DNA from 3 places in the Sphingobium tyrosinilyticum genome. Region 1 is predicted to be linked to each of the others. Evidence: riboswitches for the same ligand, from Rfam matches in the RefSeq annotation. Region 1 holds a riboswitch; each other region holds the start of a gene.
The links. Region 1 has a riboswitch for cobalamin ahead of ACFO3E_RS11355 (cobalamin biosynthesis protein CobG). Riboswitches for the same ligand answer to the same signal wherever they lie in the genome.

Region 1 (4,114 bases):
TCCATCTTGGAACCCCAAGGCGTGGACGCGATGCTGGATATTCCCGCCAGTTGGGAATGTCTTGGGCTGCTATGCCTTGGGAAGCCGGAGATTGAGGAGGATGCGCCGGAACTGGAGCGGCGCGGCTGGGAACAGCGCATGGATTGGCATTCGGTGGTGGTGCGGCGTTAGGATCACGCGCACCCAGCCCGTTCGCCCTGAGCCTGTCGAAGGGCGTTTCCTGAAGAAAGTGGAAGGCTTCGACAAGCTCAGCCTGAACGGGTGATTCCAGGAGGACTGAGCGCGCCTACGCCCGCCCATCCAACAAGAACCCGAGCGCCAGCTCTTCAAACCGCTGCTTGCACTCGATCATCGCCCAATGGCCGCATTTGGGGAACACATGCAGTTCCGCATTGGGGATCACCCGCATCGGCAGGAACGCGCCGTCCAGCGGGCTGACTTTGTCATCGCGGCCCCAGGTGATCAGGGTCGGCGCCTGGATCTTGCCGAGATAGTCGATCCGCTGCGACACGCCCGGCCCGCTCATGGACTGTGCGATGAAGCCGAGCGCGGAGCGCGTGTACATCTTACGGCTGCTTTCCATCGTCACCGGTTCGAGCGCGGCCTTGTAGCGCATGTCGATAAGCTCGTCGGTGATGATGGACTTGTCGTACACCATCGACTCCAGCCAGGCGATGATGTTCTCGCGCGTTGGATCCTCGATGAAATCGACGAGCCGGGTCAGACCTTCATTGGGGAAGGTGGAGGTGATGTTGAACCCGATCCCGCCGATCGTAATGTAGCGCAGCACCCTTTGCGGATGCGACGCGGCGAGATGGCCGCCGACGATGCCGCCATAGCTGTTGCCGAGGATATGGGCGCGATCGATACCGAGGCCGTCCATCAGCGCAACCACCGCATCGCGCGCCACCGCAACCGGATCGCCATCTACGGGATCGCTTTTGCCGTAGCCCGGTGCATCGAGAATGATCGTACGGAAATGCTGCGAGAAGAGCGGCAGATTGCCCTGGAAATTCGCCCAGCCCGTGACGCCCGGACCTGAGCCATGAAGCAATAGCAGTGCCGGCCCCGATCCAGCCTCATGATAATGCAACCGTCCATTGGCGGTTTCCAGGAAACGGCTGGTCGCTTCGAAGCTGAGATCGCTCATCAATTCTCTCTCCATATCGTTATGGGCCAAGGGAGTAGCGTCAGGCCATGACAGGCGCAAGCAAGCCGCCGCTGCCCACTTTCCTTTCGCGCGCATCCCCTTTATGAAGCGCAGCGGACCGGGCCTTGCCCGGTTCATCGATCGCGCCGGTGTCCCGCAAGGGACTTAAATGGGAACGCGGTGCGGGAGGGTTGCCTCCCTAATCCGCGGCTGTCCCTGCAACTGTGAGCGGCGAGCAAGGCATGGATCGGCCGGACCCTGAAGATGGGACGGTCAGCCACTGGAGCGATCCGGGAAGGCCCCATGCCGACGCTATGACCCGCAAGCCAGGAGACCTGCCGGAGCAAAGGTCGCTCTTGCCATGACCCAGGGGATGGTCACGGCTCGGTTCTCCGTTTGAGCGACGAATAGAGTGCGGCTGCGGCCGTGCGGCGTGCGGCTTTCCCCGTGCGCCTGCGCGTGCCGTCCGCTGGTCGTGGCGCGAGCGTGGAAGGATGGGAGCAATGCAGAAGCAGGCGCAGCACGTCGCCGCCGTGCGCGGCTGGTGCCCGACCGCATGGCAGCCGATGATGGCGGGCGACGGGCTGCTGGTGCGCGTTCGCCCGGCGCTTGGTCGGATGAGCCGAGCGCAGGCCGAAGGTCTGTATGAAGCAGCTTTGCGTCATGGCAATGGCCATATCGACCTCACCAATCGGGCCGCGCTTCAGGTTCGGGGCGTGCGCGAGGTGGTGCATCGCGCGTTGATAGAAAGGCTTGTCGCCTTGGACTTGGCGCAGGCTGATCCAGCGCGGGAAATGCGCGCGCCGCTGATCCTCAATCCGGATTGGGCAGAGGGCGACATCAGCGCATCGATCGCCAATGAATTGATCGCGCGCATGGATGAACTGCCCGAGCTGCCCGCCAAGATCGGCTTTGCGATCGACGCGGGGCCTGCGCCTGTGCTGACCGATGCCCCGGCGGATTTCCGGATCGAGCGGGGAACGAGCGGCGGGCTGATCCTGCGCGCCGATGGACGGGAAAGAGGCGCGTCCGTCACTGCGGAAGATGCGGTGGACGCGCTGATCAGCCTTGCTCACTGGTTTGTTGCCAGCGGCGGCGTGCAGGCCGGGCGCATGGCGCGGCATTTGGCGCCGCTTCCCGCGGGTGAGGCGCCCGCGTCGCCTCGTTCGCGCGCCTCTGCGCTTGCTCAAGCGCCGGGGCCTTTTTACGCCGCGCCCTTTGGACGGGTCGAGGCAACCGCACTACTCTCGATCATGGAGGACGGCGTACAGGCCGTGCGCCTGACGCCCTGGCGCGGCTTGCTGCTGGAGGGCGGCAATGCTGCGCCGGACGACCCTGACGACCCACGCCTTTCTGCCGATGCCTGTCCCGGTGCGCCCGCCTGCCCCCAGGCGAGTGTCGCCACGCGCGACCTTGCGATTCGGCTCGCCCCGCATGTTCCAGGGCTCCATGTCTCCGGATGCGCCAAGGGATGCGCGCGTCCGTCGCGGGCGGCGGTCATGCTGACCGGCCGCTCGGGACGCTTCGACCTTGCCCATAACGCCCGTGCGGGCGCGCCGCCGCTTCGCGCGGGCCTCTCGCCTGACCAGATCCTTACCCTCTTCGGAGTCCAATGATGCCGCATGTCTATGAAAGGGATGGGGCGGAAATTTATCGCCAGTCCTTCCGCACCATCCGCGCGGAGGCGGAGCTTGGCCGCTTCTCGCCCGAAGAAGAGCGGGTCGCCGTGCGCATGATACATGCCGCCGGGATGGTGGACCTCGTCCGCCATATCCGCTTCTCCCCAAGCTTCGCGGTCACAGCCTTCGCGGCGTTGGAAGCAGGCGCGCCGATCCTGTGCGACGCACGCATGGTATCGGAGGGGATCACGCGCGCCCGCCTGCCCGTTGATAATCCGATCCTCTGCACCCTGGGCGATCCGCAAGTGCCCGATCTCGCCCGCGCCATGAACAATACGCGCTCTGCAGCGGCGCTAGAGCTGTGGCGGCCGCATATGGAGGGCGCGATCGTCGCGATCGGGAATGCGCCGACTGCTCTCTTCCACTTGCTGAACATGCTGGAGGACCCCGCCTGCCCTCGCCCCGCCGCAATCATCGGTTGCCCGGTCGGCTTCGTCGGAGCAGCGGAATCCAAGGAGGCGCTGTGGGAGGCGCAGCCCGTCCCCTGCTGCATCGTTGAGGGGCGGCTGGGCGGCAGCGCCATGACCGTGGCCGCCATCAACGCGCTGGCGAGTGCGGCCGAATGAGCGGGGTCATTCATGGCGTCGGCCTTGGCCCCGGCGCGCAGGACCTGATGAGCGTGCGCGCCGACCGGCTGATCCGCAACGCCCGCCACATCGCCTATTTCCGCAAGCCGGGACGCCACGGCCATGCCCGGCGCATCGTCGAGGGGCTGCTAAGGCCCGATGCCATCGAATATGCGATGGAATATCCAGTGACGACCGAAATACCGGTCAGCGACCCGCGCTATAATCAGGCGTTGTCCGCCTTTTATGCCGACTGCACCGCGCATCTCCACAGGCTGGCAGCGGATGGCGAGGATGTGGTGGTGCTGTGCGAGGGCGACCCCTTTTTCTACGGCAGCTTCATGCATCTGCACAGCCGCCTGTCGCCGCTTGCGCCGGTGCGGATCGTGCCAGGCATCACCGGCATGTCGGGGGCCTGGACCGCCAGCGGCACACCGATCAGCTGGGGGGATGATGTGCTGACGGTCCTCATGGCGACGCTGCCTGAAGAGGAACTCGCCCGGCGCATCCACGACACCAATGCGCTGGTGGTCATGAAGATCGGCCGCAACTTGGCCAAGCTGCGCCGCGCGGTCGAGGCGGCGGGGAAGCAGGACTGCGCCTGGCTAGTCGAATATGCGACCATGGCCGACCAGAAGATCACGCCGCTTCCCGAAGCACAGGCGGTGACCGGCTATTTCTCCATCCTGCTGGTTCACGGCCAGGGACGGCGGCCATGA
Region 2 (4,114 bases), on a different contig from region 1:
CAGCCGTGACGGTGAGCGCATCGACGGGCTTCAGCGTGACGGCGGCCTCAACACCCTTGGCCCGGGTCCGGGTCAGGTTGATATATTGACCGAAGGGCAGGATGAAGCCGTCGAAATAGAGCTGGTCGCGTGTGTCGCGGCGGAAGGCGGTGACGGAGATCATCGCGCGGCCGCCCACGACGCTATGATCGAAACCGATGTCGTAGCTCTTCGACTTTTCGGGCCGAAGGGCGGGATTGCCGTTGAAGCCATCATAAAGTTGATAGAGCGATGGCGCCTTGAAGCCTTCGCCATAGCTGGCGCGGATGTTGGTGCGGCCAGCATTGGGCGTGTAATTGGCGTTGGCGCCGAGCGTGGTCGCACCGCCGAACTGGCTGTGATCGTCGTGGCGCACGCCGCCGGTGAGCGAGAGGCCGGTGAAGGGCTTCACGACGGCGAGGGCATAGACGCTGTCGATATTCGCCTTGGCGCCGCCGCTGCCGAAGCCGTAGAAATCATAATCCGGCCGCTCATGCTCATAGCCGAAGACCAGCTTGGCCTGATCAATGGGCTGATAGACGCCCTCATATTCGAAGCGAAGGTTGGTGCCCGAATAGCCATAATCCCCGAAGGGCGAGAAATAGTCGCGATCGTTACGAAGCCAGGTGACGGCGCCCCGCTGGGTCAGCTTGCCGTCGAACAGGGCGAGGTTGATGCCCGCATAGCCGACATATTGGTTCAGCTTGCTGCTGTCCGTCGACTCCATCGGCGCGCCGAAGAAGATGTCGGTGTCGAGATCGGCGTGGATATAATAGCCGCGCAAATCGAGGCTGAGATTGTTGGTGAAGGCGAGCTTCAGCTTGGCGTGGGTGGCGATATTCTCATAGCCGTCCTTTTCCGTGCCGCCCTGGGCGGCGGAAATGCCGTCAGTGCGAAAATAAGCGACGCCCACGCCGCCCGACGCGATGCCGCTGCTGCCGGACACATCGGCTTTGGCGTTCAGCGTGTCGGCATAGCCATAGTCGATCGAGGCGCTGCCGCCGAAGCCTTCGGCAGGCTCGCCGGTCATGATGTTGACGACACCGCCAATCGCCTGGCTGCCATAGACGACCGAGTTGGAGCCGCGCAGTATCTCGACTCGGCGGATGTTGCCGGTCAGGAGATTGCCGAAGTCATAGAGATCGCCGATGCCGCTGGGGTCGTTGACCTTGACGCCGTCGAGCAGCACCAGCGTTTGCGTCGTTTCCGCGCCGCGGATCGAGATACCCGTAACCCCGCCCACCACATCAGCACGGTTGAACCGTACGCCCGGCGTCGTGATCAGCAGGTCGGCGATGCTGACCGACTGGCGCGTTTCGATGGTCTGTGCGTCGATTACGGTGACGGCCTGGCCGACTTCATCGCGAGGCTGCTCGATGCCGAGCGCGGTGACGATGATCTCGTCATTATCCCCTGCGAGCGCGGGGGTGGCGGCGAGAAGCGCCAGCAGTGAAATTCCGGTCTTGAACATGTTCGTCTTCCCTGAGCGTCAGGCGACTCTTGGGCGAGGGTCTCCGCGCAAACGGCCGGACACGCGGTAAGGACAGACGCCAGCGCCCCGCCCCGCGCACCGATGCGGCCCCCGCCGCTTCGCGTCGCTCAGACGGAAAACACCGTGCCCGGACCTATCCCTGGATCCTGGACAAGAGCGACCATGCGCTGGCAGGTCTCCTGGCTCGCGGGTCAAGGCAGCGATGCACGGCCTTCCCGGGCCGTCTGGCCCAGTGGCTGGCCCCCATCGCCTCCCCTTTGAAGACGGCGGGTTCCACAGTGCATCGCGCTCGCCGCTTACAGTTGCAGGGACAGCCGCGGAATTGGATAGCCACGCTATCCGCACCGCATTCCCTTTCAAGCCCAATGGGCACCGGCGCGATCTTCTTATGTCAGCGGTTGCCCGCTCACGCGCCGCGCCATAGGGGAAAGCAGAGGTTCTGCCAAGGAGTGGATCGATGCGATTGCTGGGCGCGGTGCTAGCCGGTGGGCGATCCAGCCGGTTCGGGAGCGACAAGGCGCTGGCCGTGATGCCGGACGGGCGCATCCTGCTGGAGCATGCGATGGCGGCGATTGCGCCGCATGTGGAGGCGGTGGTGGTTTGCGGCCGGGCGATGGAGGGGGTGACGGGCCTACCCGATCGGCCTGCCCCAGACATGGGGCCGCTGGGCGGGCTGAACGCGGCGCTGCATCATGCGGCAGGCCAGGGCTTTGACGGGGTGCTAACGATCGGGTGCGACATGCCGGTCTATCCGGCCGCGCTGGCGGAGGCGCTGACCGCAGATGGCGCGGCGGTGCTGAAGGGGCAGCAACTTGCCGGGTTCTGGCCCGCTTCGCTGGCGGGAGAGCTGGACGCGCACCTGGCCGAAGAGAATAACCGCTCCATCTATGGCTGGCTGGAGCGGATCGGCGCGCAGATCGTGGACCGGGCGGATATCGTGCTGCCCAATATCAACCGGCCGGAAGATCTTGATGGTTTGCGCTATCAGGACTGAGCCTGTCGATGCCCCTTACCTTCCTTCCAACTAAGGCAGGGGCATCGACAAGCTCAAGGCGAAGGTGCGGAGGGCTGAGCCTTCAAGCCTGAAGAGCGACGCTTGCGGCGACCTCACCAGGCATGGCCGTGCCCGCCACCGCTTCGCCAATCAGAAGCAGGGTCGGATCTTCATCGCTGATCGTGGCGACCAGGAAGGCAAGCGCGGACAGCTTGCCGCGGATCAGCCGTTCGCTGGGGAGCGAGACATTGACCGCCACCATCACGGGCGTTTCCGGATCACGCCCAGCGGCGATCAGCTGGCGGCTGATCTCTCCGGCAGCGGCGCGACCCATATAGATGCCGAGCGTGCCGCCGGGTCGGGCCAGCGTTTCCCAGTCGAGCTTGAGCGGTTCGCCGGCCTTCAGATGCGCCGTCACCAGGGTCAGGCCCCGCGCCACGCCGCGTAGGGTGAGCGAGGCATGGCCACTCGCCGCCGCCGCGCTGGCCGTGGTGATGCCGGGGCAGATGCGGAAGGAAATGCCGTCTGCGGCCAGATGCTCCATTTCTTCCGCCGAACGACCGAAGACGGAAGGATCACCGCCCTTGAGGCGCACGACGCGCTTCCCGGCCTTGGCAGCGGCGAGGAGCAGGTCGTTGATGCTTTCCTGCGCCTTGCTGTGTCGGCCCGAACGCTTGCCGACACTCACCCGTTCGACCCCCTCGGGGATGAGGTCGAGTACGCCGGGCCCCACCAGCGCGTCATAGAAGACGATCTCCGCTGCCGCGATCAGCTTTTCGGCCTTCCGGGTGAGCAGGTCCGGGTCGCCCGGACCTGCGCCCACCAGCCAGACCTGTCCGGGGGCGATAAGCTCATTCTGCTGCATGGAGTGTCTCCTGCGGAATTTGGGTCAGGATGTTGGCGAGCGCGGGGCGGCATGATCCACAATTGGTGCCCGCGCCGATCGCCTTGCCGATGGCGGGCACATCGACGAGATTCTGCTCGCGTATGGCGGCCATGATCTGATTGAGGCCGATGTCGAAACAGACGCAGATGGTCGGCCCCTTGTCCGGCTGGTTGCCCGGCCCCCGCGCGGCTAGGACGGAGGCGCCCACCTCTTCGACCTGGAGCTGGCCGATCAGCCAGTCGCGCGACGGGAGCAGGCCGGTCTTAGTGACGATCAGGATGCCCGCGAGCTTCCCTTCCGCGATGATCGCGACGCGGCGGGTGCCGCGCGTCTGGTCGATGGCTTCGACCCGATCACCCTTCGGCAGGCAGGCTTCGAGCCGCACCGCATCCCCATTGCCCGCGACCTCGTAAAGCGCACCGCCCGTCACGGTGATGCGGGTCGCCCAGAGGCAGGGGACCTTGGCGGGCTGCTCACCGCGCAGGATCAGGAAGCCCTTCCATTCGGTCGAGACTTTCTCAAGCGCCGCCGGGGTCGCCTTGAAGCCGGGCTGGCCCGAATGCGGATCCACCAGGGGACGGGGCAGCAGGCCAGTGCGGCCGCCGGTCGAAATCTGGTCGGTCCAGTGGATCGGCGTGAATATCTCGCCGACGCGCTGACCTTCACTGACGCTGGCGCGAAAGAGGCTGTTCCCCTGCGCGGTAGAGACGCGGGCGAGATCACC
Region 3 (4,114 bases), on a different contig from region 1:
CGGCGGCGGCGTCCTTTGCCGTGACCGAATAATGATAATAGTCGCCCCGCAGGCCGCCGGTCAGGCGCAGGCCCGGCAGCGGGGTAAGGGTTGCCTCACCATAGAGGGCGGCGGAGGCTTCGTTCACCCGATAGCGCCCGAGCGAGGAGAGGAAGACCCGATCGGCGGTGCGGTCGACCCCGACATTGCCGATCGCGTCATAGCGATTTTCGGTGCCGATCTTCAGTTGTACCGCGGGATTGACGTCCCAGCGCTTTTCGCCGGTAAGGCCCAGAACCCACCGGCGATCGAATTGCTCGATCTGCGCGCTGGTCCCGTCCGGGTCGGCGTAGGTGGGGTTGGAGAACATCGTCCAGTCATAAAATTGAGCGTAGAGATTGGCGCGCCATGTCGGCTGGACGGCGGCGAGATTGCCGATGATGCGCGTCGTTTCGCCGCGCGCGGAAGGGTCTGGCGAGCAGAAGACGTCCGGACATTGGAGCGTGCCGATGATCCGTTCGGGAATCTGCTCGGTAGGACGCCAGGTCGCGCGATAGGCGTGGAGCGAGGCTTCGAGCTTTCCGGCCCCGGCCGGGATCGCATATTTGGCGAAGCCCGCATAATGGCGCAGATGTTCCGGCTCTTCCCAGGGACCATCATAAGCCTTGGCCTGGGCGACGATCGTGAGATCGCCTCCACCGGCCTTGACCGTGCCGCCTGCCGCCAGCCTGCGCCAGCCATAGGAGCCGCCCTCCGCCGATATCCAGGGCCGGTCATAGCCGTCGATCGTGGTCATATAGGCTGCGCCCGCCAGCGCGAAGTCGCCGCCATCGGCGCGATAGGGACCTTTGCGAAAATCCTCCCGCGCGACGATTTCCGGGATGAGGCCGTTGAGGTCGAGATAGCCATGGCCATGCCCGTGGGTGCGGAAGTTCATCTGCACGCCGTCAATGTAAGTGGTGAAGTCCGACCCATGGTCGAGGTTGAAGCCACGCAGGAAATATTGATTGGCCTTGCCGCTGCCCGAATGTTGGGCGGCGACCATGCCGGGCACGGCTTCGAGTAGTTCGGCGACGCGCAGCAGCGGGCGGACAAGCAGGTCCGCGCCGCCGACGCTGCCTTCGCTCGCCGCATGGGCGGTGCCGATCTTGTCCTCTCCCCGGCCGAAAACGATGATGGTGGCGGCCGCTTCGGCGGCTGCCGCATCATCGGCGGCAGTGGCGGGAGAAGCGGAAAGGCTGGCGGTGAGGGCGCAGGCGACCCAGGCCAAATAGCTGTGAGATTTCATGTCGTTCACTCCGGGCGTCTGGCGACATCCGGTAAGAGACCTGCCGCCCTAGCGAACGGCCGGCGCACGCAGGCAGCCGGACGCCCCCAAGGCGGCCGCCAACGTCACCGAAGCGGCCTCCACCGCTCGTTCGTCGCTCAGACGGAAATCACCGTGCCGCGGCCATCCCCTGGGCCAAGGCAAGAGCGACCATACGCCGGCAGGTCTCCTGGCTCGCGGGTCGTCGCTTGATGCACGGCCTTCCCGGAGCTCGCATGACTTAGCGTCCGCCCAGTGACTTGCACCCTCCTGCTTGTGAGGTGGGGCGATGTGCATCGCGCTCGCCGCTTACAGTTGCAGGGACAGCCTCGGCTTCGGGAGGCGGATGCCCCCCTTACCGTGTTCCCTTTTAAGCCTCTTTCGAGGCACCGGCGCGATCTTTGTCCGGGTGAACCGGACGGGGTGGCGATAGCGAGGGTGCGGGGGAGAGGCAAGGGGGTGGTTGGGTGGGGAGAAGTGGAGGGGGACTTGGAAGGGCTGTTGAGGACCAATGACGGTCGCCAGTTCTGGTCACCCCGGACTTGGTCCGGGGTCTCGCTTAACTTTGCCGATCAGAGGAAGCGGGATGCAGGCTCAAGGCCGGGATGACGGAGGAGTTGTCGGTCGGAGCGCTTCTTTCGCCCCGGCTCTCTGCCTGAAGGGGGGAGGGGGAATGGCTGTCGTTGCTCAGTTCAGCGCGTTGCCGGAGTTGCGCTTGAGGCGCAAGGCCATGGCCTGGTAGCGGACGGCGCGTTCGTTATGCAGTGCGATGGTCGCCTGGTCTGCTCCGCGCTGCCGGGCTTCTCTGGCCTGCCGCGCTTCCAGTGCCGCGCAGGCGGAAAAATGTGATGCGTCGTGGGGGCGCATGGCCCAATCCTCTCTCTGATTTCTTATGGCCGTCCCTATATCACTGGGCCGGTCGCGGCGGCAATAAAACAGATTAGAGTTGAAAAAGCATCAACTTTTGAAGCTATTTTGGCCGTCTCAGTGCTTGGATGCCGGCACTTTCCAGGGGGCATTGCGGAAGGTTTGGCGGAGAAAGGCGATGAAGGCATCGACCGCGGGGGGACGGCCCGCCGCGCGGGGATGGACGGCATAGACGGCGAGGTCAGAGGGGCCTTCCCAGCCATCGAGCAGGCGGACGAGCTTCCCCTCGGCGAGAAGCGGGCCAACGTCCCAGAGCGAGCGGAGTGCAATGCCGGCACCGGTCACGGCGAGTTCGCGGACGATCTCGCTGCTGTTGGTGCGCACATGACTACGGCCGTCGATCTGCCGGCGCATGCGGCCGTTGTCGAGCCGCCAGGGCAGTTGTCCTTCCGCGGCGAGCAGGCGGTGGCGGGAAAGGTCGGCGATCTTTTGCGGCGCGCCATGTTCCGAGAGATAGGCGGGGCTGGCGCAGAGGATGCGTTGGTTGGCGGCGAGATAATGGCCCTCCAGATGCGCGGGAACGTCGCTGGTGATGCGGATGGCGAGATCGACCCGCTGCGAGAGCAGGTCCTCATAGGCGTCGGAAAGATTGAGCTCCAGATCGACTTTGGGATGGCTCTGCAGGAAGCGCTGGACATGCGGGGCGATGTGGAGGCGGCCGAAGGAGGTGGGGGCGGAGACCCGCAGCGCGCCGGAAATCGCGCGGTGGCGGTTGGTGGCGCGGTCCTCCGCCTGCTGGATCGCTTCCAGGATGGCGGTGATGTCGCGATGAAGGCTGGCGCCTTCCTCCGTCAGCGCGAGGCGGCGGGTGGTACGGTGGATGAGGCGCACGCCGAGGCGGGCTTCTAAGCGAGAGATGCGCTTCGACATCATCGCTGGGGAAATGTTGAGCATCCGTCCGGCGCCCGAGAGGCTGCCGGCGTCGACGGCGCGGGTGAAGAGGAGATAGTCCGGGTCCATCATGATCTTTTCCAATGCGGAAAATATCTTTCAACTTTTTCTTGTCTAGTGCGAGGATGGCGGGCGGGTCTATGCTTGGCCGCAGTTATTTTCGCGCGGAGTGGATGCATGCCCGACCTGATCGAGAAATCTGGCCTGAAGGTCGCCGCCGAGCTGGCGGGCTTCATCGATGAGAAGGTGTTGCCCGGCACCGGGATCGAGGCGGATGATTTCTGGCGCGGGGTGGCCGGCATTTTCGAGCGCTTTGGCCCGCGTAATGCCGCGCTGCTGGCGAAGCGGGACGCGATGCAGGATCAGATCGATAAGTGGCATGAGGCTCACGCGGGGCAAGCGGTGGATGGGACGGCTTACCGGGCTTTCCTGACCGAGATTGGCTATCTGGCGCCGGAGCCTGCTCCCTTTGCCATCGGATCGACGCGGGTGGATGACGAGCTGGCGAGGCTGGCGGGGCCGCAGCTGGTCGTGCCGATCCTCAATGCGCGCTTCCTGCTGAACGCGGCTAATGCGCGGTGGGGGAGCCTCTATGATGCGCTCTATGGGACCGATGCGATTGGGAGCGTTCCGGCGGGGAAGGGCTATGATGCGGCGCGCGGGGCGCAGGTGATTGGCTGGGCCAAGGAGTTTCTGGACCGGGCCGTCCCGCTGGCCGATGGGAGCTGGGCGGACTGGCGAGGGGAAGCGCCGGTGTTGCGGAATGCTTCGCAATTGGTGGGACGGGCGGGGGATAATTTCCTGCTGCGCAATAATGGGCTTCATATCGAGCTGGTGATCGATGCTGGGCATGCCGTGGGGCGGGATGATCCGGCGCATTTGGCGGATGTCGTGCTGGAGTCCGCATTATCGACCATTTGCGACCTGGAGGACTCGGTCGCGGCGGTGGATGCCGCCGATAAGGTTGCGGCTTATGCCAACTGGCTGGGCCTGATGAAGGGCGATCTGGAG

Region 2: it holds a riboswitch for cobalamin, as region 1 does, so the genes downstream of both, ACFO3E_RS00230 (TonB-dependent receptor plug domain-containing protein) here and ACFO3E_RS11355 (cobalamin biosynthesis protein CobG) in region 1, are expected to answer to the same signal.
Region 3: it holds a riboswitch for cobalamin, as region 1 does, so the genes downstream of both, ACFO3E_RS09250 (TonB-dependent receptor) here and ACFO3E_RS11355 (cobalamin biosynthesis protein CobG) in region 1, are expected to answer to the same signal.

Annotation. Positions count from the first base shown of each region.
Region 1 is NZ_JBHSFZ010000025.1:42,435-46,548, reverse strand. Features, by position in the region: gene bluB (5,6-dimethylbenzimidazole synthase) at 1-171, shown strand, start outside; gene ACFO3E_RS11360 (alpha/beta fold hydrolase) at 287-1,150, opposite strand; cobalamin riboswitch at 1,281-1,507, shown strand; gene ACFO3E_RS11355 (cobalamin biosynthesis protein CobG) at 1,717-2,766, shown strand; gene ACFO3E_RS11350 (precorrin-8X methylmutase) at 2,766-3,395, shown strand; gene cobI (precorrin-2 C(20)-methyltransferase) at 3,392-4,114, shown strand; gene cobJ (precorrin-3B C(17)-methyltransferase) at 4,111-4,114, shown strand, end outside.
Region 2 is NZ_JBHSFZ010000001.1:35,170-39,283, forward strand. Features, by position in the region: gene ACFO3E_RS00230 (TonB-dependent receptor plug domain-containing protein) at 1-1,489, opposite strand, end outside; cobalamin riboswitch at 1,663-1,902, opposite strand; gene mobA (molybdenum cofactor guanylyltransferase) at 1,968-2,504, shown strand; gene cobA (uroporphyrinogen-III C-methyltransferase) at 2,587-3,369, opposite strand; gene ACFO3E_RS00245 (nitrate reductase) at 3,356-4,114, opposite strand, start outside.
Region 3 is NZ_JBHSFZ010000015.1:102,901-107,014, reverse strand. Features, by position in the region: gene ACFO3E_RS09250 (TonB-dependent receptor) at 1-1,267, opposite strand, end outside; cobalamin riboswitch at 1,449-1,694, opposite strand; gene ACFO3E_RS09245 (hypothetical protein) at 1,973-2,152, opposite strand; gene ACFO3E_RS09240 (LysR family transcriptional regulator) at 2,270-3,175, opposite strand; gene ACFO3E_RS09235 (malate synthase G) at 3,281-4,114, shown strand, end outside.